One region of the Lactobacillus sp. C449L genome, then DNA from elsewhere that is predicted to be linked to it. Evidence: predicted binding sites of a transcription regulator. Region 1 holds the regulator's gene; each other region holds the start of a gene.
What was found. The regulator NrdR, encoded in region 1, represses ribonucleotide reductase genes. The targets are predictions, from matches to a motif close to ACACNATATATNGTGT.
Positions count from the first base shown of each region.

Region 2: a site for NrdR is predicted at 5,538-5,553, ahead of nrdJ (ribonucleoside-triphosphate reductase, adenosylcobalamin-dependent). Genes of this name have one in related genera too.
Region 3: a site for NrdR is predicted at 3,521-3,536, ahead of AC2JF9_RS05200 (deoxynucleoside kinase). Genes of this name have one in related genera too.

Region 1 covers NZ_JBWXGA010000004.1:54,901-62,644, forward strand. The annotation lists gene mutM (DNA-formamidopyrimidine glycosylase) at 1-619, shown strand, start outside; gene coaE (dephospho-CoA kinase) at 616-1,233, shown strand; gene nrdR (transcriptional regulator NrdR) at 1,220-1,687, shown strand; gene AC2JF9_RS06850 (DnaD domain protein) at 1,690-3,033, shown strand; gene dnaI (primosomal protein DnaI) at 3,042-3,947, shown strand; gene thrS (threonine--tRNA ligase) at 4,324-6,258, shown strand; gene AC2JF9_RS06865 (amino acid ABC transporter ATP-binding protein) at 6,460-7,197, shown strand; gene AC2JF9_RS06870 (transporter substrate-binding domain-containing protein) at 7,210-7,744, shown strand, end outside.
Region 2 covers NZ_JBWXGA010000002.1:476,692-484,435, reverse strand. The annotation lists gene AC2JF9_RS05655 (DEAD/DEAH box helicase) at 1-159, opposite strand, end outside; gene AC2JF9_RS05650 (exodeoxyribonuclease III) at 241-1,068, opposite strand; gene AC2JF9_RS05645 (D-2-hydroxyacid dehydrogenase) at 1,394-2,404, shown strand; gene AC2JF9_RS05640 (pyrroline-5-carboxylate reductase family protein) at 2,556-3,320, opposite strand; gene AC2JF9_RS05635 (aldo/keto reductase) at 3,350-4,213, opposite strand; gene AC2JF9_RS05630 (YjjG family noncanonical pyrimidine nucleotidase) at 4,289-4,984, opposite strand; gene nrdJ (ribonucleoside-triphosphate reductase, adenosylcobalamin-dependent) at 5,625-7,744, shown strand, end outside.
Region 3 covers NZ_JBWXGA010000002.1:386,261-394,004, forward strand. The annotation lists gene AC2JF9_RS05170 (ABC transporter ATP-binding protein/permease) at 1-371, shown strand, start outside; gene AC2JF9_RS05175 (glucosamine-6-phosphate deaminase) at 533-1,258, shown strand; gene amaP (alkaline shock response membrane anchor protein AmaP) at 1,412-1,966, shown strand; gene AC2JF9_RS05185 (DUF2273 domain-containing protein) at 1,978-2,157, shown strand; gene AC2JF9_RS05190 (Asp23/Gls24 family envelope stress response protein) at 2,180-2,686, shown strand; gene AC2JF9_RS05195 (GNAT family N-acetyltransferase) at 2,867-3,364, shown strand; gene AC2JF9_RS05200 (deoxynucleoside kinase) at 3,578-4,228, shown strand; gene AC2JF9_RS05205 (deoxynucleoside kinase) at 4,241-4,927, shown strand; gene AC2JF9_RS05210 (amino acid ABC transporter permease) at 5,130-5,771, shown strand; gene AC2JF9_RS05215 (amino acid ABC transporter ATP-binding protein) at 5,787-6,452, shown strand; gene AC2JF9_RS05220 (amino acid ABC transporter substrate-binding protein) at 6,442-7,299, shown strand; gene AC2JF9_RS05225 (Cof-type HAD-IIB family hydrolase) at 7,296-7,744, opposite strand, start outside.

The sequences.
Region 1 (7,744 bases):
TTCCCATTTGCGAATGGAAGGCAAATATCGATTAGTAAAAGAAAATACCCCAAAAGATAAGCATGATCATGTTCAATTTATTTTTACTGATGGCTCGGCGCTTCGCTATAATGATGTGCGTAAGTTTGGGCGAATGCAGTTAGTTGCGACGGGAACTGAAAAACAGACAACTGGAATCAAAAAACTGGGACCTGAACCAAATTCTCCTGAGTTTACCGTGGCGAATTTGACGGCAGGATTAAGTAAGAAAAAAAAGAGCATTAAAAGTACACTCCTTGATCAATCGGTTGTTGCTGGGCTAGGGAATATTTATGTCGACGAAGTTTTGTGGCAAACCAAAATTCACCCGTTGAGCATGGCGAATAAAATCCCGAAAACGAAAATTAAAAAGTTGCACGATAATATAAATTCATTGATTAATCTAGCAATTGAAAAACATGGTACGACCGTACACACTTATTTAGATGCTAATGGTAAAAATGGTGACTTTCAAAAAATGTTACAAGTATATGGTCATAAAAGTGAGCCTTGCTTGCGCTGTGGTCATTTACTAGAAAAAATAAAAGTGACCGGACGAGGCACTACTTACTGTCCGCACTGTCAGGTAATATACAAATGACAGTTGTTTTAGGAGTAACTGGCGGAATAGCTAGCGGTAAAAGTACTGTCGATAATTTTTTTCATCAAAAGGATATCCCAGTTATTGACAGTGATGTAATTAGTCATGAAATTTTAACTCCTGGTAACGTGGGCTATGCTGCTGTAGTTAGCCAATTTGGTCCCAGTTATTTAAATCCAGACAAAACGATTAATCGACGTAAACTAGGAGAGTTGGTTTTTAACGAGCCAAGACAATTACAGATTTTAAATAAAATAACTCACCCGTTGATTTTTCAAGAAATTGAGAATAGAATTACGCAAAACAAACAAGCTGGTAAACAACTTGTGGTTGTCGATGTACCTTTGTTATTTGAGTCAGGTGATCAAAGCTATTACGATTCTACTTTACTGATTGCTGTTCCTGAAGATTTGCAGATTAAAAGGCTGCAACAACGTGACCATCTGACCCGAGCTGAATCGCTAAGACGCATACATAGTCAAATGCCACTTGTTGAAAAAGAAAAATTAGCTGATTATGTGATTACAAATACTGGTACAATAAAAGAATTAGAAAGTAAGTTAAATCGACTATTACTAAAAATAAAAGAGGAGAACCAGCATGGAATGTCCTAATTGTCGACAAAATGCCTCGCGCGTAATTGATTCTCGTCCAAGCGACGAAAATCGAGCTATTAGACGCCGCAGAGAGTGTGAAAACTGTGGCTTCCGTTTTACAACTTTTGAACGGATAGAAACTACCCCATTACTAGTAATTAAAAACGACAACACCCGTGAGCCCTTTAGCCGTAAGAAGATTTTGCATGGAGTAATGGCAGCTGGGCAAAAGCGCCCAATTACCAGTGAGCAATTCGAGCAATTGGTTGATCATGTCGAAAATAAGGTAAGGCAACAAGGGGTTAGTGAAATATCGTCTAAAAAGATTGGTAAGTTAGTCATGGACGAGCTTGCTGAACTTGACGATGTTGCTTATATCCGATTTGCCTCTATTTATCGTGAGTTCCAAGACATGTCAAGTTTTATGAAAACTATGAAAGACATGATTGCTAAACGAGAGAAAGGAAATTAGCCATGTTTGAGACGCTTAATCCCAAACAACCTTTTTTCATTTCTAACCGAGTCAATCTTTTTCCTAGTGATTTGCGCATTCTGGTTAAGTTGTATCAACCCCTGATTGGCTCTTTAGCACTGTCTATGTACTTAAGCCTAAATGAGGATTACGATTCCAATGCAATTTTATCGGATGCAAAAGGAGTATATGTACTTCAAGAACAACTTGATTGTGATCTTAAAAAACTTTTTGCGGCCTTGCATAAGCTTGAAGCTGTGGGCTTAGTTCAGACCAAAATTGTTGAAAACCACATTATGGGACAAATTTTATGCTTTCATCTGTTACAAATTCCTAGTAGCAGTGAGTTTTTTTCAACTGCTCTTTTGGCTAGTTTACTCAAAGAGAAGGTTGGCATAACTAATTTTAAAAAGTTAAGCCATGATTTTGCTTGTGAAAGTAAAATAAACGAAAATCAAGTTATAGGCGTTGAAAAAGCTAAAGATATTTCAGCTTCATTTATGGATGTTTTTAGGTTGCCTGAAGAAGAAGCTATCGATCCTTCTCAAGTGGTTAAAAATGCTGCCAAGGAAAACCAAGTTAGTCAAAAAGCCAAGGCCACTATTAACGAAAATGATAATGTTGATTGGGACTTCATGAAGCAACAGTTTGAGATATATCAAATTCCCAATAACGAAATTGACAAAAACCGTGAAGGAATTCGTGGCGTGATGAGAACCTATGGTTTGTCTGAGCAAGAGTTTATTGATGAGGCACTGTCGTCTTTGCATGGCGATTACCAGCTAAATATGTCGCAAATTAAGCAAACAATTGCTAGCAACATCCATGCAGCCAGCACCCGTTCACAAATCAAGCGAGAAACGCAAAATACAAATAGTAAGACGAATATTAAATTTAGCAAACAAGACCAGAAAATTTTACAACTTGCGCAAACTAAATCGCCAGCGCAATTTATTTATAGCTTGAAAACTGAACGTAATGATTATGTTGATGCTAGTGAATATAAAGTGCTAGATAGCTTGTATAATGAGAAGGGCATTCCAACCGATTTGCTTAACATTCTTACCTATGCTTGTTTAAAAAGCGCCCCTAATGTATCTTACCGTTTAGCCAATCGGATACTCCATGATTGGTTACAGCATGACGTTAAGAATGGTGCTCAAGCGATTGAATATATGACGAAAAGGGAGCAAAATAAGAGTAAGTACCCGCATTATTCGCAAAATAAACGTATTGAAAAAGGTACCGACTGGAGTAAACAACAAACTACGGTTAAATCAGATGTTTCGCCAACTGATTTAAAGAACTTTTTCAAGAATTTTGACGATCGTAACGGCTTGAAGTAGGTGAAATTATGCGTCCCATTAATAAAATTTTAGACCAAGGAAAATCTGGTATGGCGGAAAAGCTAAACACTGACCAAATTCGTGAACAAGTTTTAGCTGAACCTAAAATTCAACAGTTTATTAATCAAAATCAAGATGCGATTACTGATGAAATGATTAATAAAAGCATGTCTGCTTTATATGAGTTTTATTTAGAACAGCACAAAGCGAATCCAGTAACTGCTGGATATCGTCCTGAACTAATCTTAAATACTAATGCAATTGACATTAAATTTGTTCCGGAAGAAAGTAAATTGGAGCATGAACGCGAAATTAATGTTCGAAAGCATTTGCAGTTGATTAATTTACCCAGTACACTGCATAGCGTTCGGCTGAGTCAAGTTGAAGTTACTCCTGAGCGTTCCCAAGCAATGGCAGAAATCGGCAGTTTTTTGGACAAATATTCTAAAGATGTTCATCAAAAGGGGCTTTATTTATCAGGCAGTTTTGGCGTCGGTAAAACTTATATTTTAGCTGGCCTAGCCAATTCAGTTGCGGCAATGAACAAAAATGTTGTGTTCCTACATGTGCCTAATTTCATTGCTGGCTTATCTAGCCATTTTAATGACAATAGCTTAATGGATGAAGTTCAGCGCATCTCAAACAGTGATTTGCTTATTTTGGATGATATTGGGGCTGAAAATCTGAGCCAATGGTCACGAGACGAAGTACTAGCTGTAATTTTACAATCCCGAATGGATAACCAATTACCAACTTTCTTTTCGTCAAATTTTGCTATGGCTGATTTAGAAGAGCATTTTAAAGAAACCAAAAATGCGATTGATCCGGTTAAAGCTGCAAGACTAATGGAGCGAGTGCGCACTTTGGCTAAAGAAGTCACTATTTCTGGGCCGAATAGGCGTCGCGACGTATAATGAATACAAAACAGTAATTTACATAATCTGAGTCGTGCCTGCAATTTAAATAAGATAGATTAAGTTAAAAGACAGTTATTCATTAATTTTTAAAAAAGTCTTGCAATCATCTTTTAGATATGTATAATTGTATTCAATGAATGAACATGATAAAGCTTGATTAAGAGAGGGATACAGTATTCTGAGAGTATCTCATTGGAGCGTTACCCCACTCATTCAATATTAAAAAGCGATTAAAATGGGTGAATTCCACTATCAATTCATAAGAGATAGTTAGACATGTCTAACTAAATTTTGGGTGGAACCGCGCCTTTAGACGTCCCAGTGCAGTAGCTGCACTGGGACTTTTTTTGTTTAATAAATTTTGGAGGTTTACATGAGTTTTTCAATTATTTTGCCAGATGGATCAAAGCGTGACTTTGACAAAGCAGTCACTATTGGTGATTTTGCATATAGTATTGCTACTTCACTTGGTAAGTCAGCAATTGCTGGCAAAGTGGATGGACAATTACAACCACTTGATTTTGAAATTAATCAGGATGCGAGTGTTTCAATAATTACCGACAAGGATGAAGAGAGCTTGGATGTATTACGAGCAACTGTTGCTTTTGTTTTTGAGGCAGTTGCAAAGAAGGCATATCCTGAGCTTCACTTTGGCGAACATGCTGCTGATAAAGATGGTTTTTTCGTTGATACTGACAAAGAAAATCAAATTAAAGTTAGTGAGTTACCGCAACTTGAAAATGCAGTAAAAAAAGCGATTAAAGCCGGCGAAAAAATCGAATCTGTCCTTATTTCTAAATCAGAACTTGAAGATATATTTAAAGATGATCCTTTTAAACTTGAATTATTAAAAGAAGAAAAAGGAGATCAAGTTCAAGCTTACAAGATGGGCGATTTTGTTGATTTTGGCTTTGCAGCTCTCTTACCAAATAGTGGCAAAATTAAACAATTTAAATTGTTATCAGTTGCCGGAGCATACTGGCAGGGACAGTCCTCTAATCCAATGTTGCAGAGGATTTCAGGTACTGCTTTCTTCAAGAAAGCTGACCTTGATGAAGATCTCAAGCGTCGTGAAGAGATTAAAGAACGCGATCACCGGACAATCGGCCGCGATTTAGATTTATTCTTTGTAGATCCAAAGGTTGGTGCTGGTCTTCCTTACTGGATGCCAAAAGGTGCAACTATTCGTCGGGTAGTAGAACGCTACATTACCGACAAAGAAGAAGCTGCTGGCTACCAACATGTATACACTCCTGTTTTAATGAACGTTGATGCCTATAAGACTTCGGGACACTGGGCTCATTATCGTGATGACATGTTTCCACCAATGGACATGGGTGATGGCGAAATGCTGGAACTTCGCCCAATGAACTGTCCATCACACATCCAAATTTATAAGCATCATATTCGTTCATATCGCGAATTACCAATTCGGATTGCCGAACTCGGAATGATGCACAGATATGAAAAGTCTGGTGCTTTATCAGGTCTGCAACGGGTACGTGAAATGACCCTAAATGACGGACACACTTTTGTATCACTTGATCAAGTTCAAGCAGAATTTACGAAGACTTTAAAGCTAATTATGGATGTTTACGAAGACTTCGATATTACTGACTACTACTTCAGACTTTCGTACCGTGATCCCAAGAATACTGAAAAGTATTTTGCAAACGATGAAATGTGGGAAGAAAGTCAAGCAATGCTAAAAAAGGCCATGGATGACATGGGTCTGGATTACGTTGAAGCAGAAGGTGAGGCAGCATTCTACGGTCCTAAGCTTGATATTCAAACTAAGACTGCACTTGGATCAGATGAGACAATGTCAACTATTCAGTTGGACTTCATGCTTCCGGAGCGCTTTGATTTAACTTATGTTGGTCAAGACGGTGAAGAGCATCGCCCAGTGATGATCCACCGCGGAATTGTTGGAACAATGGAAAGGTTTATTGCTTACCTAATCGAAATTTACAAGGGCGCTTTCCCAACTTGGCTTGCACCAGTTCAAGTTGAAGTTATTCCAGTTAATCTCGATGCTCACTCTGAATATGCTAAAAAGGTGCGCGATGAGCTTAACCAGCATGGATTCAGAGCAGAAGCTGACCTACGCAATGAAAAGTTAGGCTATAAGATTCGCGAATCACAAACGCAAAAAGTTCCTTACACTTTAGTACTAGGTGATAAGGAAATGGCAGCAAACGCAGTTAACGTTCGTCGCTATGGAACGGAAGAAGAAGTAGCAAAGAGCTTTGATGAGTTTGTTAATGAAATTGACAAGGACGTTAAATCATATTCTAGAGATGAATAGTCGAATTAAAAATGAACAACAATTTATTAAAAGACCAAAAATCATAACAAGGACTTAAACATAAAAATCTGCTGAAACTTTGCAAGTCGGGTAACAAAAGTAGTGTTGACGGAATGCACAATTGATTATAGTCAATTGCTGAGAAAAGCACGAGATGCTTTAGTCGGTTTATGAACGATAAACACAAAGGAGCATTTAAGAATGTCAATGGTAGAATTTCACGACGTGCAAAAATATTATGGGAAATTTCACGCGTTACACAATATTAATTTAGAAATAGATAATGGTGAAACTGTTGTCTTGATTGGACCTTCTGGTTCAGGTAAAAGCACCTTAATTCGAACGATTAATCGTTTAGAATCAATTCAAAGCGGAAAACTGATTGTTAATAATCAGGACTTATCAAATCCTAAAACTGACTCGAATCGTTTACGCCAAGATGTTGGTATGGTTTTTCAGCACTTTAATCTTTATGCAAATAAAAACGTGCTGGAAAATGTAATGCTTGCTCCACGGATTGTTAGTCACATTCCTGAAGAGAAAAATAAAAAACGGGCAATGGAGTTGCTTGACATGGTAGGATTGGCTGATAAGGCACAAAATATGCCAGCACAAATCTCTGGTGGTCAAAAGCAGCGAGTAGCAATTGCTCGTTCACTAGCAATGCGACCAAAATTGCTTTTGTTTGATGAACCAACTTCGGCCTTAGACCCTGAAATGATTGATGATGTTTTGCAGGTTATTAAAAAGGTAGCCTCAGCAAGAGATATGACGTCATTAATTGTTACGCATGAAATGGGTTTTGCAAAAGAAGTTGCTAACCGTGTAATTTTCATGGATCAGGGGCAAATTGTTGAAGATGATGATAGCTCATTGTTCTTCAAGCAACCGCAAACTGAGCGTGCGCAACAATTCTTAAGTAAAATCATTTCGCACTAAGGGAGGCCAATCATGAAAAGAATAATGTGGCCTATCATTTTATTATTTAGTGCAGTCTTATTAACTGGCTGTGGAAGGCGGGTTACTGATCAGTCAGCTTTAAAAAAAGTGCGAGAATCTAATACAATCACTTGGGCAGTTGAAGGTGATAAGAAACTATTTAGCCTAATTGATATTAGAGATGATCGTGAAAAAGGTTTTGACATTGATATGGCAAAAGCAATTACCAAAGAAATTTTAGGACCAAAAGGCAAGGCGAATTTTACTTTAGCTACTTCCCAGTCCCGGATTCCTTTATTAAAAAACGGTAACGTTGATGCGGTAATAGCAACTTTAACCATAACCCCAGAACGAGCCAAAATTATCAGTTTTTCTAAACCATACTTTCAGGCCGGTAAATCATTACTTGTTCTGAAGGGCTCGAAAATTAAAAAACCAAGTGATCTGAATGGCAAAACTGTTATTGGCATTGTTGGCGATAACTCGGTTGAAGAGATTAGAAAAGTTGCTCCCAAAGCTAAAGTGGTCGCAATGCAAGATTATGGTC
Region 2 (7,744 bases), on a different contig from region 1:
CCACGTAAAACCCGTACAGCTTAACAGCTCTTGCCGAATGGTTAACCAGATATTTTCGTCTTTATTGTTCTGCAAAAGTTTAGGGCCTAGCAACTCATGCCCCGGATAATTTGGGTCATATAAGCCATTAAGTATGGCATCTTGAAGTGGTTCATTCATTTTCATCGCCTCAGTATCATTGTTACACAAAAGAAAAAGAAACCCAGCTATTCTGTGTGGATTTCTTTATCATACCTATGTCTATATGCTAATATCAAGCAAAATTGGACAATGATCAGCTCGAACTCCGGTATCTATCATTTCAGAACGCTTAACTTTATCAGCAATCCGGTTGCTTGTAATCCAGTAGTCAATTCTCCAGCCGGAATTGTTGGCTTTTGCGGTTTTAATTCTTTGAGCCCACCAAGAATATACGCCTTCAACATCACCATTAATTTTTCTGAAAGTATCAGTAAAACCAGCTTCAAGCAGTTTAGAAAAGTCAGCGCGCTCTTCATCAGTGAAGCCCGCAGAATGATGATTATTATCCGGATGCTTCAGATCAATTTCTTGATGCGCACAATTATAATCTCCACTTGCTAGAATTGGCTTTTCATGATCCAACTTCTTTAAGTAGTCAACATACTTTTCATCCCAGACTTGCCGTTCAGCCAGTCGCTTTAACCCATTACCTGAATTAGGAGTATACACCTGCGTTACAAAATACTTTGGAAATTCTAACGTAATGATTCTACCCTCACTGTCCATTGGTTCAGGTGCACCAATTTCAGGAAAAGTAACTTTAGGTTGAAGTTCTTTTTTGTATAAATACATTGTTCCAGCATAGCCTTTACGCGCAGGTTCTTCAGACGAGCGCCAAACTACAGCGTATTCCGGAAACTCTTGTGCTAAAACTTCTAGGTGTTTATTAGTTGGACCTGTTGCACGCAATTTAGTTTCCTGAATAGCAATGATATCTGCGTCTTGCTCATGAACTTTTTCTAATACCTTACGGGTTTCAACCGCTCTTGAAGAAGTTCCGGTTAAAGCTGCATTTAATGAGTCAATATTCCACGAGATTAAAATCATAATTTGCTCCTTTTTATCTATTAATTCATTATATAATTTTTTAGTCTCGACTCAAAATATCATTAAACTTTTTCAAGGTTCCATGTTCATAGCTTGACCAAGATAATTGGATAAGAATTTGTTACGAATTTCACTAAATTCACACAAAAATCAAATAATCATCTTATCTAGCTTCTACACTTGCTGGCTCAAAAATGAAAGCGCTTATTGTTAAATCAAGCTTTTCTGAAAATGAGATTTCGGGAATTTAACATTTTTAATTCCCTTAATACAAGTGTATAATAGCACAAGAGATAATAATAACGATTTTTGGAGGTTAAATTTTATGACTAAAATTTATGCTTATGCGATTCGTAAAGACGAAGAGCCCTATGTCCACGAGTGGAAAGCCGCTCACCCAGATGTTGAAGTTGATTTCACCGACCAACTTTTGACACCAGAAACTGCAAAACTGGCAGCTGGTGCTGACGGCGTTGTAACTTACCAACAATTAGACTATAAGGCTGATACGATTGAAGCTTTAGACGAAGCTGGTGTCCACAACTGGTCAATCCGTAACGTTGGTATTGACAACATCGACTTAAAGAAAGCTAAAGAACTTGGCTTTAAGTTAACTAATGTTCCGGTTTATTCACCTGACGCTATTGCTGAGCACGCCGCTATTCAAGCTGCTCGAGTTTTGCGTCAAGATAAGGCAATGGACGAAAAGCTTGCTAAGCATGATTTCCGCTGGGCTCCTACAATTGGCCGAGAAGTTCGCGACCAAACTGTTGGTGTTATCGGTACTGGTCATATTGGTCAAGTATTTATGAGAATAATGGAAGGCTTCGGTGCTAAAGTTATTGCTTATGATATTTTCCAAAACCCAATTCTTAAAAACAAAGGCTACTACGTTGACACTCTAGAGGAGCTCTACGCTCAAGCTGACGTAATTTCACTTCATGTTCCTGATGTTCCTGAAAACATCCACATGATTAATGACGAATCAATCAGTAAAATGAAAGATGGCGCAGTTATTGTTAACGTTTCTCGTGGTCCACTTGTTGACACTGACGCTGTTATCCGTGGTCTTGACTCTGGTAAACTATTTGGCTTTGTAATGGATACTTACGAAGGCGAAGTTGGAGTCTTTAATGAAGACTTCAGCAACAAAGAACTTCCTGACAAGCGTTTAGCCGACTTAATTGCTCGTCCAAATGTTCTGGTAACCCCTCACACTGCTTTCTACACCACACACGCTGTTCGGAACATGGTTATTAACTCATTTGATGACAACTTGAAGATGATTAATGGTGAAAAGCCTGACGCTCCCGTTGATTTAGACAAGGAATTCTAAGTTTATTAACTTTACTTCCCTTCTTAAACACATTTAATGATTTGACTTAAAAAAAGGTATCGAGCTACTTACTCGATACCTTTTTACGTTTTCTAAAATTAAAAGCAATTGTTCCATACATGCAAAACTATTGCTTTTTTAGTTATTCTTCTTAGTTCGCCGATGCATTTACTGCTTGAATTAGCGCATTTCTGAAGCCTGCTTCTTCTAACTTAACCACGCCCCTTATGGTTGATCCACCAGGTGTGGTCACTTCATCTTTTAACTCTTCGGGAAGTTTTTTACTCTTTATAGCCAACTTAGCTGTTCCCAAAAGCATTTTTTCAATAATTGCATACGACTCGGCTCTTTTTACCCCGTTTTGGACCGCTGCATCACTTAGTGCTTCAATCAGCAAGTCGACATATGCTGGAGTACAACCAGCAACAGTGCCATAAATTCCCAGCTTGTCAGCAGGTACGACATAGACGTCACCCATTCGAGCAAAAATACTTTTAACCGTATCAATTACCGCCTGATTTTCGCCATTTGCAAAACTAATCGCCGTAATTCCTTCACCAATTTGAACTGGTGTATTCGGAACAATCTTAACAAACGAAGAATCGACTGGCAGTTCCGCATTCACTTGCTCTAAATCACCGCCACCGGTTGACATTACAATACCATGATATTTTTGTCCAAGCTCTTTGAAAATAGTCTTAATTGCGGGGCCACCAACAGCAACTATTACAGCTTGGCAAGCGTTGAAGTCGGCGTAGTCGTTAACTAAGTTCAAATCTAATTCGGCCGCAGCTTTTTGCGCAGTCTTATGTCCGCCATCAAAAACATAAATGTCATGATTAGCTATGTTTCCTTGCAGTAGGCCTTGTATAATCGCCTTACCGATTTTACCAGCACCAATAAATCCTATTTTCATTAGATATCACCTTTAGCTGTTCTGCTGAACTAAAAATCTGTCTTATCTGGATCAGTTGCAACTTCTGCTACTCCATGCAAGCTATCAAGTTTTGCCATGTCAGCAGAGCTGATCACAAAGTCAAAAATGTCCGCATTTGTCTTCATTCTCTCAACATGAACTGATTTTGGTAGTGGCACAAATTGATGCTGCAAAGACCACCGTAATAAAATTTGCGCCGGGCTTTTACCATAATGCTTAGCTACTTCATTAACTACTTCATTATTAAATAAGCCGCCCCTGGCAAGTGGACTATAAGCCTCACTTAAAATACCAAGTTCATTATTGTAGGAAACAACATCTTCTTGCATATCACTTGGATTAAGATAAATCTGATTAACAGCAGGAGTTACAGAAGCGGTTTTAAGTAATTCATCCAAATGCTCTCGTCTAAAGTTTGATACACCAATAGCTCGAATTTTGCCAGCTTTCACGGCATCTTCCATGGCCCGCCAGCTTTCAGCATTTAATTCAGCCCAGCGGTCACGAATACCAATTGGATTAGGCCAATGTATCAAATACAAATCAAGATAGTCTATGCTTAACTTCTCAAGGCTCTCGTCAATTGCCGACAAAGTTTGCTTATAGCCATGGTGATCATTCCATAATTTAGTTGTAATAAACAAATCATAACGGTTTACATTACTATCTTTAATACCTTGACCAACACTTTTTTCGTTACCATATGCGGCCGCAGTGTCAATCAACTGATAGCCTAAATTTATCGCATCTCTAACCGCATTGCGAGCAATTTCGCCGTCCGGTGTCTGCCAAGTACCCAAACCAATAGCTGGTATTTTGACACCGTTATTTAATTCATAGGTGTCATTTAAAGAACAAATATTAATAGTCATAATTTCACCCCTTATACTTAATTATAACCAATTTTAAGGTCCTTAAGTTATTTTTTTAACAAACTTGACTTTAACTTAAAGATTATTTTTTAAGAGTGCTACAAACTGTGGATAAGTGGTTACTTCATACAATGGATGTAAGTTCATGTTATTTTTGCGATGCCGGTGATTATACCAAATACTGGCAAAACCATAGTTTTCTGCCCCTAAAATATCTGATTGTAAACCATCACCAAAAAAGATTGTATCTTCTGGACCGAAATGAGCACGGCTAAAAAAGTAATCAAAAATGCCCGTATCTGGCTTCGAATATCCCGCCTCCTCGGAAGTGACAATTACATCAAAATAAGTTTCAATACCGGCAAGTTTAAGCCGATGTCGCTGCATAAAAGCTTCGCCATTACTCAGGATGGTTAATTGATAATTTTGCTTTTTAGCAAAACGCAACGTGTCTTCAACTCCAGGCAATAATTTGTATGCCTGTCCAAAATAAGAACGGTACTCGTCCATAACGGCCAAGCCATCAACTTCTATATTCAAATTTTCTTTGATAAAGTCGTGAAAAACCATTTCACTTAGTTGGTCGTAGGTTAACTCACCACATTCTAGCTGCCGCCAAAGTCCTTGATTATAAGAATGATAACGTCGTTGCAATTCATCTGTAAGCGGCCATTGACGAGACTTAAACAGGCTTCGAAGTGCAAAATTTTCAGTATCAGCAAAATCGATTAGTGTATCATCAACATCAAATATAATTTGTTTGAAGCGCAAGCAATTTCTTCCTTTCCAATTTTTCCTAAAGGAAATAATGCGTATTTTTAGTCTGGAAAATTATTATACCAGTATTTTTGTAAGCGATATATATCTTCTTTTTATTAAATTTACGCTAAGCTACTATTTATTGCTTTACGAGAGTAATATAATGTTATGCAATAATATGATGAGCAAAGGGGGACTATACGTGCTTTCACTTTTGTTAATTTTCTTTCTTATCTGGGCATTTGTTAAATTAGGAATTGGCGCCGCAAAAATAGTATTCTTTTTACTTGCATGTGGGTTGACCTTGATCTTTTTTGTTCACCTGCTTATTCCGTTCATTATTTTAGGCGGAGTGCTTTTAATCGCCTTTGCTTTACTTAGTTCTTAATTATAGTTAAATAATATATTAATGAAGTACAGCTAACAATATAAAACGTTAGCTGTGCTTTTTGCATACTTAAATTCTATACAAAAATTTCTAAATATTTTTTTTGCCGAGTTAATCTTACTGCCACTTTTAGTTACGATTTTCGTTCGGTTTTCTGGTAGCATTTAATACTAGTAAATACAAGATATTGTGGTATAGTTTTTCTTAGACCCATACATGATGTATGTGTGAAACAAATGTGAGTTTTTAGGAGTAACTTTGTACATGGAAAATACAAGAATTAGCCTAGATCAGGCATATATTGATCAAGTGAAACAAAATGTTTCTCCTCACTGGGGAGAACTAGGTTGGGTTACATATAAGAGAACCTACGCCCGTTGGCTTCCTGAAGAAAACCGTTCTGAAGAATGGGATGAAACCGTCAAGCGTGTTGTCGAAGGTAATATTAACCTTGACCCCCGTTTGGCAGATTCTCCGTCTGAAGAAGTGGTCGAGGACTTAACTACAGAGGCCCAAAGGTTATACAAAATGATTTACGGTCTCGCTGCAACTCCATCTGGAAGAAATCTTTGGGTTTCTGGTACCGACTACCAGAGAAGAAACGGAGATTCTTTGAACAATTGCTGGTTTATCGCTATTAGACCGCAAAAATACGGTAACAGTCATATCGTTCCGAGCTATTTAGACAACGAACAAGCAGCTGTTTCCATGCCTTTTTCATTCCTTTTCGACCAACTCATGAAGGGCGGCGGCGTTGGCTTTTCCGTCGTTCAGGATAATATTAAGCAAATTCCTAAAGTTGATAATAAAGTTGACTTGACTGTTATTATCGATAAAAAGAGTGACTCTTACGATGCTTCCGTTAAACTTGGAGCAAGCGATAAAACTACTTGGGCTGCGCAAAATAGAGATAATAACGATTATGTTTACTACAAATTGCCAGACACACGTGAGGGCTGGGTTCTAGCTAATGCGCGTCTCATCGACATGCACTTCAACCAAACGAACCCAGAAAATAAAACTAAATTAGTGTTGGACATCAGTAGCATCCGTCCCTATGGAGCAAAAATTCATGGCTTTGGTGGAACTGCTTCAGGTCCTATGCCACTGGTTGAAATGTTCTTTGAAATCAACCAGATTATCAATGACCGCGTAGACGAGTACATGACTTCAGTTGATGGCACTGACATTTGCAACTTAATTGGTAAGACCGTTGTTGCAGGTAATGTTAGACGTTCTGCAGAGCTGGCCCTTGGTTCTAATGACGATCAGGGTTTCATTACGATGAAGCAAGATAAAGAAAAACTATATGATCACCGTTGGGCATCAAATAATAGTGTAGCAATTGACTCCGAATTTACTGACTATGAACCAATTGCTAATGGTATCCGGGAAAATGGTGAACCTGGTATTGTTAACCTTGATTTGTCACGCAATTACGGTCGAATGATTGACGGTTATCAAAAGGATATTGATGGCGAAGTTGAAGGAACTAATCCTTGTGGTGAGATTTCTCTAGCTAATGGCGAGCCATGCAACTTGTTTGAAGTTTTTCCATATATTGCTGAACAACATGGTTGGGACTTAAAAGAAGCTTTTGCTTTGGCAGCTCGTTACACTAAACGGGTAACCTTTAGTGAATATGACTGGGAAATTTCGCGTGAAATCATCCAAAAGAATCGGCGCATCGGGGTGTCAATGTCTGGTATCCAAGACTGGCTACTAAATGATCTTGGCCACAGAGTGGTAACTGGCTTTAAAGACAGCGTTGATGAAGAAACCGGTGAGAAGATTAAGATTCCTATTTATGACCCTAAGGGCATTAAGATGGTCTCTGACGCTTACCAAGCTGTTGTTGACGCTGATGAAGAATATAGTAAAGAACTGCATTGTAATCCATCGATCAAGCACACCACAGTTAAACCTTCTGGTACGGTGGCTAAATTAGCTGGAGCTTCTGAAGGTATGCACTTCCATTATGCTGGCTACCTAATCCAGCGGATTCGTTTCCAAGCTTCCGACCCATTGCTTGAAGCACTTGATGCTTGCGGATATTACTCAGAGCCCGACATCTATACACCAAATACCATCTGTGTTGAATTCCCGCTGCGGGCTGCGCACGCTGATAGTGAAAGCTTTGCTTCAGCAGGAACTGTTTCGATTGAAGAACAATTTGCGACACAGGCTTTCTTGCAAACATATTGGTCTGATAATGCGGTTAGCTGTACGGTTACTTTCCAAAGTGATGAAGGCGAAAAAATTACTTCATTGTTCAAACAATATCGGCACGTTATTAAGTCTACATCCCTGCTTCCTTATTACGGTGGTTCATTAGAGCAAGCACCAAAAGAACCAATCGACAAGAAAACATATGAAGAAAGAAA
Region 3 (7,744 bases), on a different contig from region 1:
TTTCTTTGGTTACCTCAATGATTATGATTGGGATTTTAACTTACACGTCAGTCTTGGAGAGGACAAAAGAAATTGGAATTCTGAAAGCTTTAGGGGCGCGGAAGAAGGATATTACTCGGGTATTTGATGCCGAAACTTTCATCTTAGGTATTTTTTCCGGTGTTTTAGGAATAGTCATTGCTCGACTGCTAGTGTTCCCAATCAACAGTATTCTTTATTCAATTACTGATCTGAAGAACGTTGCTCAGCTTAATCCCCTGCACGCTTTAATCTTAATTGTAATTTCAACCATTTTAACCATGCTTGGCGGTCATCTACCAGCAAGAATGGCTGCTAATAAAGACGCTGCAATTGCTCTAAGAAGTGAATAATTCGCTTAACTATAAAACCATGCTTAGTGTTACATGTGAAACAACATTAATCATGGTTTTTGTTTTGCTTAAATTTCTAGCTACATTTTTTGGTAAAAGTTAGTTGACATATTGGCATATACCAATTTATAATTATCTTAATTATAAATGGAGGCGTAAATATGAAAATAATCATCACCGCTGATAAGGCCAGCGGAAGTACAAAAGGGTTTGAAATTTTTAAAAAGAGCATTAACGATGGTGCAAAGGTCATTGGTTTAGCAACGGGCTCTACACCTGTTGGACTGTATCAGGAATGGACTAAAAGTAATCTTGACAACAGTGATTTAATCAGTATCAATCTTGATGAATATGTGGGATTAACTCCAGATAATGATCAAAGTTATCACTACTTCATGCAAAAAAACCTATTTGATCAAAAACCGTTTAAAAAATCATACGTTCCTGATGGAATCAAAGCCATCAATGATCCTCAAGGTTCGTCTGATGATTACAACCAAATTATTGCAGAAAATCCAATTGATATTCAGCTTTTAGGTCTAGGACAAAACGGTCATATTGCTTTTAACGAACCTGGAACTCCATTTAATTCAATAACTCACGAAGTTAATTTAACTGAAAACACTATTAAGGCAAACTCTCGCTTCTTTAGCAATATCAATGATGTACCTAAAACGGCAATTTGTATGGGAATAGCAAATATCATGGCCGCAAAACAAATTGTCATTATGGCATTTGGTGAAAATAAAGCAGCAGCCGTTAAAAAGATGGTTGAAGGTCAAATAACTGAAGATGTCCCTGCTTCTGTATTGCAGAACCATTCTAATGTCACCTTAATCGTTGATCATGATGCGGCAAGCAAATTAAGTGATAAATACAAAAACTAAACAGGCATTAGCCTATTAAAAGCGACGCAAGTGCGTCGCTTTTTTTGTAGACAAAATTGAATTTTATTGTTCTGTATAAATAAGTGCATATAACTATACTAACAAAATAATCCGTACTATGATTAGAGTAAATCACGAGAGGATGGTGATAAGTTGAAACGAAGTAAAAAGTGGTTACTAATAATATGTATGGTCTTATTAATACCACTGCCAATTTATCTTTTATGGCAAACCAGTAGCTTTTGGCAAAAATACCTTAAAGTAAAATTGCCTAGTATTGGTTCAATAAATCCAATTCTTGCATGGTACTTAGTCGTTATCAGCGCTGTTGTCCTTTTAATTTTAATTATTAGTCTATTAGTTGTTCTGTTCTGGCCAGTTCAGAGATACTTCATTTTAATTCGTAAACCGGATGGTCAGGTTAAGGTAACTAGCAAAGCAATTAACGGTTATGTGCTGAATTCTTTAGCCGACCTACCCTTTATTAGTAAAGTTAAGGTTGATTCACGCCTGACTAATCGGAAAATTCAGATTAAGATTAGCGGCAATTTAGGTAACGGTGAAAACGTTAATGCGATTCTTGAGAATTACCTTGAAGAGCTAAAAAGCAACCTTGGTCGGTTATTAGGGATTGCTCAGAAACCCAAAATTAAAATCAAATTTGTTAATTATCAAAGCTCTAATAATCCGGAAACACGTGTACATTAAAGGAGGTAGCGATGAAAGAGACTTTGCAAAAGCACCTCCCAGAAGTTTGCGGTGCTGTAATTGGTTTGCTAATAGCTTTTTGTTTTTTAGGACTTGGCTTTTTTAAGACCATTTTTGTAATTGTAATGCTAATAGTAGGTCTTTTAGTTGGTCATTATTGGCCCCTACTGAAAAATTTGGTAAGAAAGTAATAGCGGAAAGGAATAATGTAGTATGGTTCAAAATAGTAATCAAAGTAGTTCTAAGCAAGAAATCAAAGGCGATTTGAAGTATGACGAAAAAGTAATTCAAAAAATAATAGGTATCGCTCTTTCAGATGTTAAAGGCCTATTGACTGTTAATGGTGGCTTTTTCTCAAACCTGGCTGACAAAATCGTCAATACCGATGATGTTACTAATGGCATAAATGTTGAAGTCGGCAAAAAACAAGTGGCAGTAGATATTGAAATTGTTGCCGAATACGGAACAGAAGTTCCTAAACTTTATGATGAGATTAGACAAAAAATCTATGACAAAGTAAAAGAAATGACTGGTCTGGATACTGTTGAAGTCAATGTTACCGTAGTCGATATTAAGACCAAAGAAGAACATGAAAAAGACTCAGTTAGCCTACAAGATCGTTTTGCTGGTGCAACCCAAGACGCTAAAGACAAAATCGGAGAGCAAAAAGATAAAGCTGTAGAAAAAACAGAGAAAAAACAAGAAGATCGAGTTAAATAGGAAAAAATTGACTAAAACTTGTTAAAAAGCGAAGTCGCACTCAGATAAGTAGCGTTTCGCTTTTTTAGTTTCACGTGAAACCAAAACTTGCCGACAGGTTATCATCCTTTTACTGTTATGCTAAAAAATAGAGAAGTGTTACACTGGTAAAAAGAAGTTTATCAAATAAGGAAAAATGCCATGAAAGCCCAATTTGAGTATGCTCAAGAAGAAGATTTAGCAGCAATTGTTAAAATTTATAACCAAGCCGTCCCTACCAAAATGGCAACTGCGGACTTGCAACCAGTATCTAAAGAATCAAAACAAAGCTGGTTTAATTCTTTTAATCAACAAGAACGTCCTATTTGGAAAATTACTGTATATCAGCAAATTGTTGGTTGGGTATCACTTGAGTATTTTTATGGTCGTCCAGCCTATTGTCATACAGCAGAAATTAGCCTATATATTGACCAACATTCACAGCGATGCGGATTAGGCCAGCAGGCTCTAAACTTTGTGTTCAGTCAGTTGTCTTCTTTGCAGTTAGACACATTAGTAGCTTATATTTTTAGTCATAATTATCCTAGTCTCGCTCTCTTCCAAAAAAACGGTTTTGTTGAATGGGGGAATTTACCAGCTGTGGCAACAATAGACAATAAGAAATGCGACCTTAAAATTTTTGGCCGCCATTTCGATTAGCTAAGAAGCTTAAGACAGAGCTTAACGCTGGTGTTCCACGTGAAATGCCAACAGAAACGCTACTAACAAATTTTATATTTGTAAAAAAGTTCTATTGTTTTATACAAAATCGCTTGACTTTTTGCTATTGATTTTAATTAATTTTTTTCTTGTGTACCACTATATCTCGTATTAAACTAAATAAGAATCTATATATTGTATTTTAGAAAGAACGTGATCCAAGTTATTGTTTTAAGTGGGCCGATTGGAGCCGGTAAATCCAGTTTAACCAGTATTTTAGCTGAACATTTAGGTACACAAGCTTATTACGAAGGAGTTGATAACAATCCTGTCCTCCCTCTTTATTATCAAGATATGAAACGCTATACCTTTTTGCTCAATATCTACTTACTTAATCACCGTTTAGCCCAGATTAACCAAGCAGTTAAAGAAAAAAACAGTGTTTCAGACCGTTCAATATATGAAGACGCGCTCTTTTTTCAAATGAACGCCGATAGTAAGGTAGCTGATCCGACCGAATTCAAAATTTATGACAGTTTACTTGAAAATATGATGGAAGACACTCCGGGAAATCCAAGTAAAAAGCCTGATTTATTAATTTATATTCGAATATCTTTAGACACTATGCTTAAGCGCATCGAAAAGCGTGGTCGTTCATACGAACAGCTAAGCTCGGATCCCAGTTTAAAAGATTATTATGCCCGTTTAATTCGCTACTATGAACCGTGGTATGAAAATTACACTGCTTCACCAAAAATCGCAATTGATGGTGATAAATACGATTTTATTGGTGATGAAAAAGCCAAAAAAGAAGTCCTGAGCCAGATTGATAATAAATTGCACGAAATTGGCAATTTGAAATAAAGAAGGAACGTGATGACAGTTATTGTTTTAAGTGGCCCAATTGGTGCCGGTAAATCCAGTTTAACCAGTATTTTAGCCAAGTATTTAGGCTCTAAACCATTTTATGAAAGTGTTGACGACAATCCTGTATTGCCACTTTTTTATGCTGACCCTAAAAAATACGCCTTTTTACTTCAAGTGTTTTTCCTAAACACTCGCTTCCGCAGTATTAAAAATGCATTGACTGATGATAATAATGTACTTGATCGTTCAATTTACGAGGATGCTCTCTTTTTCCAGATGAACGCTGATATTGGTCGTGCAACTGAAGAAGAAGTCGATACATATTACGAGTTGCTTAATAACATGATGAGTGAACTTGATCATATGCCGAAAAAGAATCCAGATTTGCTTGTTCATATCAATGTATCATACGAAACGATGCTCAAGCGAATTCAAAAACGTGGCCGTCCATACGAGCAACTTAGCTATGACGCAACCCTTGAAGACTATTACAAACGTCTACTGCGCTATTACAAGCCATGGTATGAAAAATACGACTATTCTCCTAAAATGGAGATTGACGGTGATAAGCTCGACTTTATGACTAACGAGCACGACCGTCAAGTCGTTTTAGATCAAATAGTAGCTAAGTTAAAAGAAATGGGCAAACTACCTCAATCATGGGACAAGTCCACTGACATTAAAATAGACGCATAATTATTTGCCTTTTATCAACTTAATCAAAATCAAAGTCATTTCCTTTAGTAAAAAACTGAGGAAATGACTTTTTTGTCGAATAATCACTTATTTTCCTTTGAATGAGGAAATGTGTTATGATTGTCCTAAGTATTTTTTCAGGTGTTTTTAATTTTATCTAAGTAATATTGATTCACAAATAGTCGATTAAAAAGGAAAAAAGATGAATTATATTATCTCAATCATGCCTTCTCTACTTTCGGGCGCAAAAATGACCTTGCTTTTATTTTTTTGGACAATTATCATTTCCATTCCATTAGGAATTATTGTTAGTTTAGGATTACTCTCACATATTAAAGTCCTACGCTTATTTTTAAAGTTCTATGTTTGGATTATGCGCGGGACACCATTATTACTGCAGTTAATTTTCATTTTTTATGGTTTGCCAATTATTGGTATTATTTTCCAGCGTTATAACGCTGCGCTATTTGCTTTTATATTAAACTATACTGCTTATTTTGCTGAAATATTTCGTGGGGGGTTTCAAGCCGTTCCATCCGGTCAATACGAAAGCGCACAAGTCTTGCAACTTAGCTACTGGCAAACGCTACGCTATGTAGTTATTCCCCAGGTAAGTAAAATTGTCATCCCCTCAATCGGTAACGAAGTCATTAATCTTGTTAAGGACACATCTTTAGTTTATGTTATTGGATTAGGCGAGTTGCTACGCGCAGGTAACGTTGCAACGGCTCGTGACGTTACACTAGTTCCACTAGTTTTAGTGGGGATAATTTATTTAATGATGACAGGAATTACATCCTATTTGTTGAAGAAAATAGAACAAAGTTACTCAAAGTGGAAATAATCATAGGTGGCTATCATGCTTGAACTTAAAGAAATTACCAAAAAATATGGTTCACGAATCATTTTAGATAGACTTAATTTAGCTATTCCAGATAAACAAATTTTAGCCATCGTTGGTCCATCTGGTGCAGGTAAAACTACGCTATTGCGCTGCTTAAGCGGGTTAGAACATGTTGACTCCGGACATTTCTTTTGGAATAATCAGCAATTTGATCCAGCTGAGTTTAATAAAAGCAGTCAGATTATCGGAGTAGTTTTTCAAAACTACGAATTATTCCCTAATTTGACCGTACTGGATAATATTACATTGGCTCCGGTTTTAGCGCTAAAAGAAAGCAAAGATGCAGCTAACACAAAAGCACAAGAGTTGCTTCAAGAGCTTGATTTGCAAGAAAAAGCGCACCTTTACCCTTATCAGCTTTCAGGTGGTCAAAAGCAAAGAGTGGCTATCGCACGCGCTCTTGCTATGGAACCACAAATTCTTTGCTATGACGAACCGACTTCAGCCTTAGATCCGGCTTTACGAAATAAAGTTGGTGAAATTATATTGCACCTTAAGAATAGCAAAGAAATGACCCAAATTGTCGTTACACATGATCAAGAGTTTGCTAAGCAAGTAGCTGATCGTATTTTTAAAGTCAGTGCACTAGACAACAAGAAGGTAAATTTAAATGAAAAATAAACATTTACCAACTTTAATAGTGCTCATTTTTTGTATATTCTTTTTGACAGCTTGCAGTGGGGTTTCCGTCAGCCGGAGAGCAAATCAGATTGATAATTGGTTGCAAATAAAACAGCGCGGCTATGTCATTATTGGGGTTGACGATACTTTTGTTCCTATGGGTTTTCAGCAAAAAAATGGTCATTTAATCGGTTATGACGTAGACTTGGCAAATGCCGTTTTCAAACAATATGGTTTAAAAGTTAGTTTCCAAACAATTGACTGGTCAATGAACACTACGGAGCTACGTAACGGCACCATTGACCTAATTTGGAATGGCTTTAGTAAAACTCCAGCCCGCGCAGCTAAAGTAAATTTTAGTAAAACCTACTTATATAGTACGCAAGTTTTGGTCTCATTAAAGAAAAACAAAATTACCAGTCCAAAGACGATGACCAATAAAACACTAGGAGTTCAATCTGGCTCCTCAGGATATAATGCTGTAATGAACTATCCAAAAGTTTTTAAAAATCGCATAAAAGACCATGAACCCATCCTTTATGACTCGTTCACTAATGCCTTTATTGACTTAAATGCTGGACGAATTCAAGGACTTTTAATTGATAGTACGTATGCAAATTACTACATTTCGCACCAAAAAAAGCCTGAACTATATACTGAAGTCCAAAGCCCCTTCCCAAAAGAGGGCTTTGCGGTTGGTATGCGTAAAAGTGACTTAACTTTACAGCAAAAAATCAATAAGGCTCTCGGTGTGCTCGCACAAAACGGCACCTTAAATCGTATTAATCAAAAATGGTTCGGGAAGCAAGCTCAATCGCCATTATTAAAGTCGACTAGCAAAGATTAATCTATTCTGTTTAACACTTCAGCAATGCCATCATGATTGTTATCCAATGTGACGTTTCCGAATTTCTTTTTCAAGTCACTGGGAGCATTCCCCATCAAAAAAGGATGACCAGCTGCTGTTAGCATTGATTCATCATTGTAATTATCACCAAAAGCCCAGCAACTTTGCAGATCAACGCCAAAATGTTGAGCAGCTATACGAATACCTCTTCCCTTAGAAACGCCCTTAACCATCAACTCAAGTAGATTAGGAGCTGACTTAACTAAAACTAATTCCGCGTATCGTTGCTTAATGTCCAGCTGCACTTCTTCCAACTGATCTGGTTCACCCATAAATAATATCTTGTGCACGCCTTGTAGTTCTTTTATTTGAAGAGCAGTGGTTGGTTTAGCTTTAACCTTAACTATTTGCTCTTCTTTTTCCACCAAGAAAGAACTATTTCCCG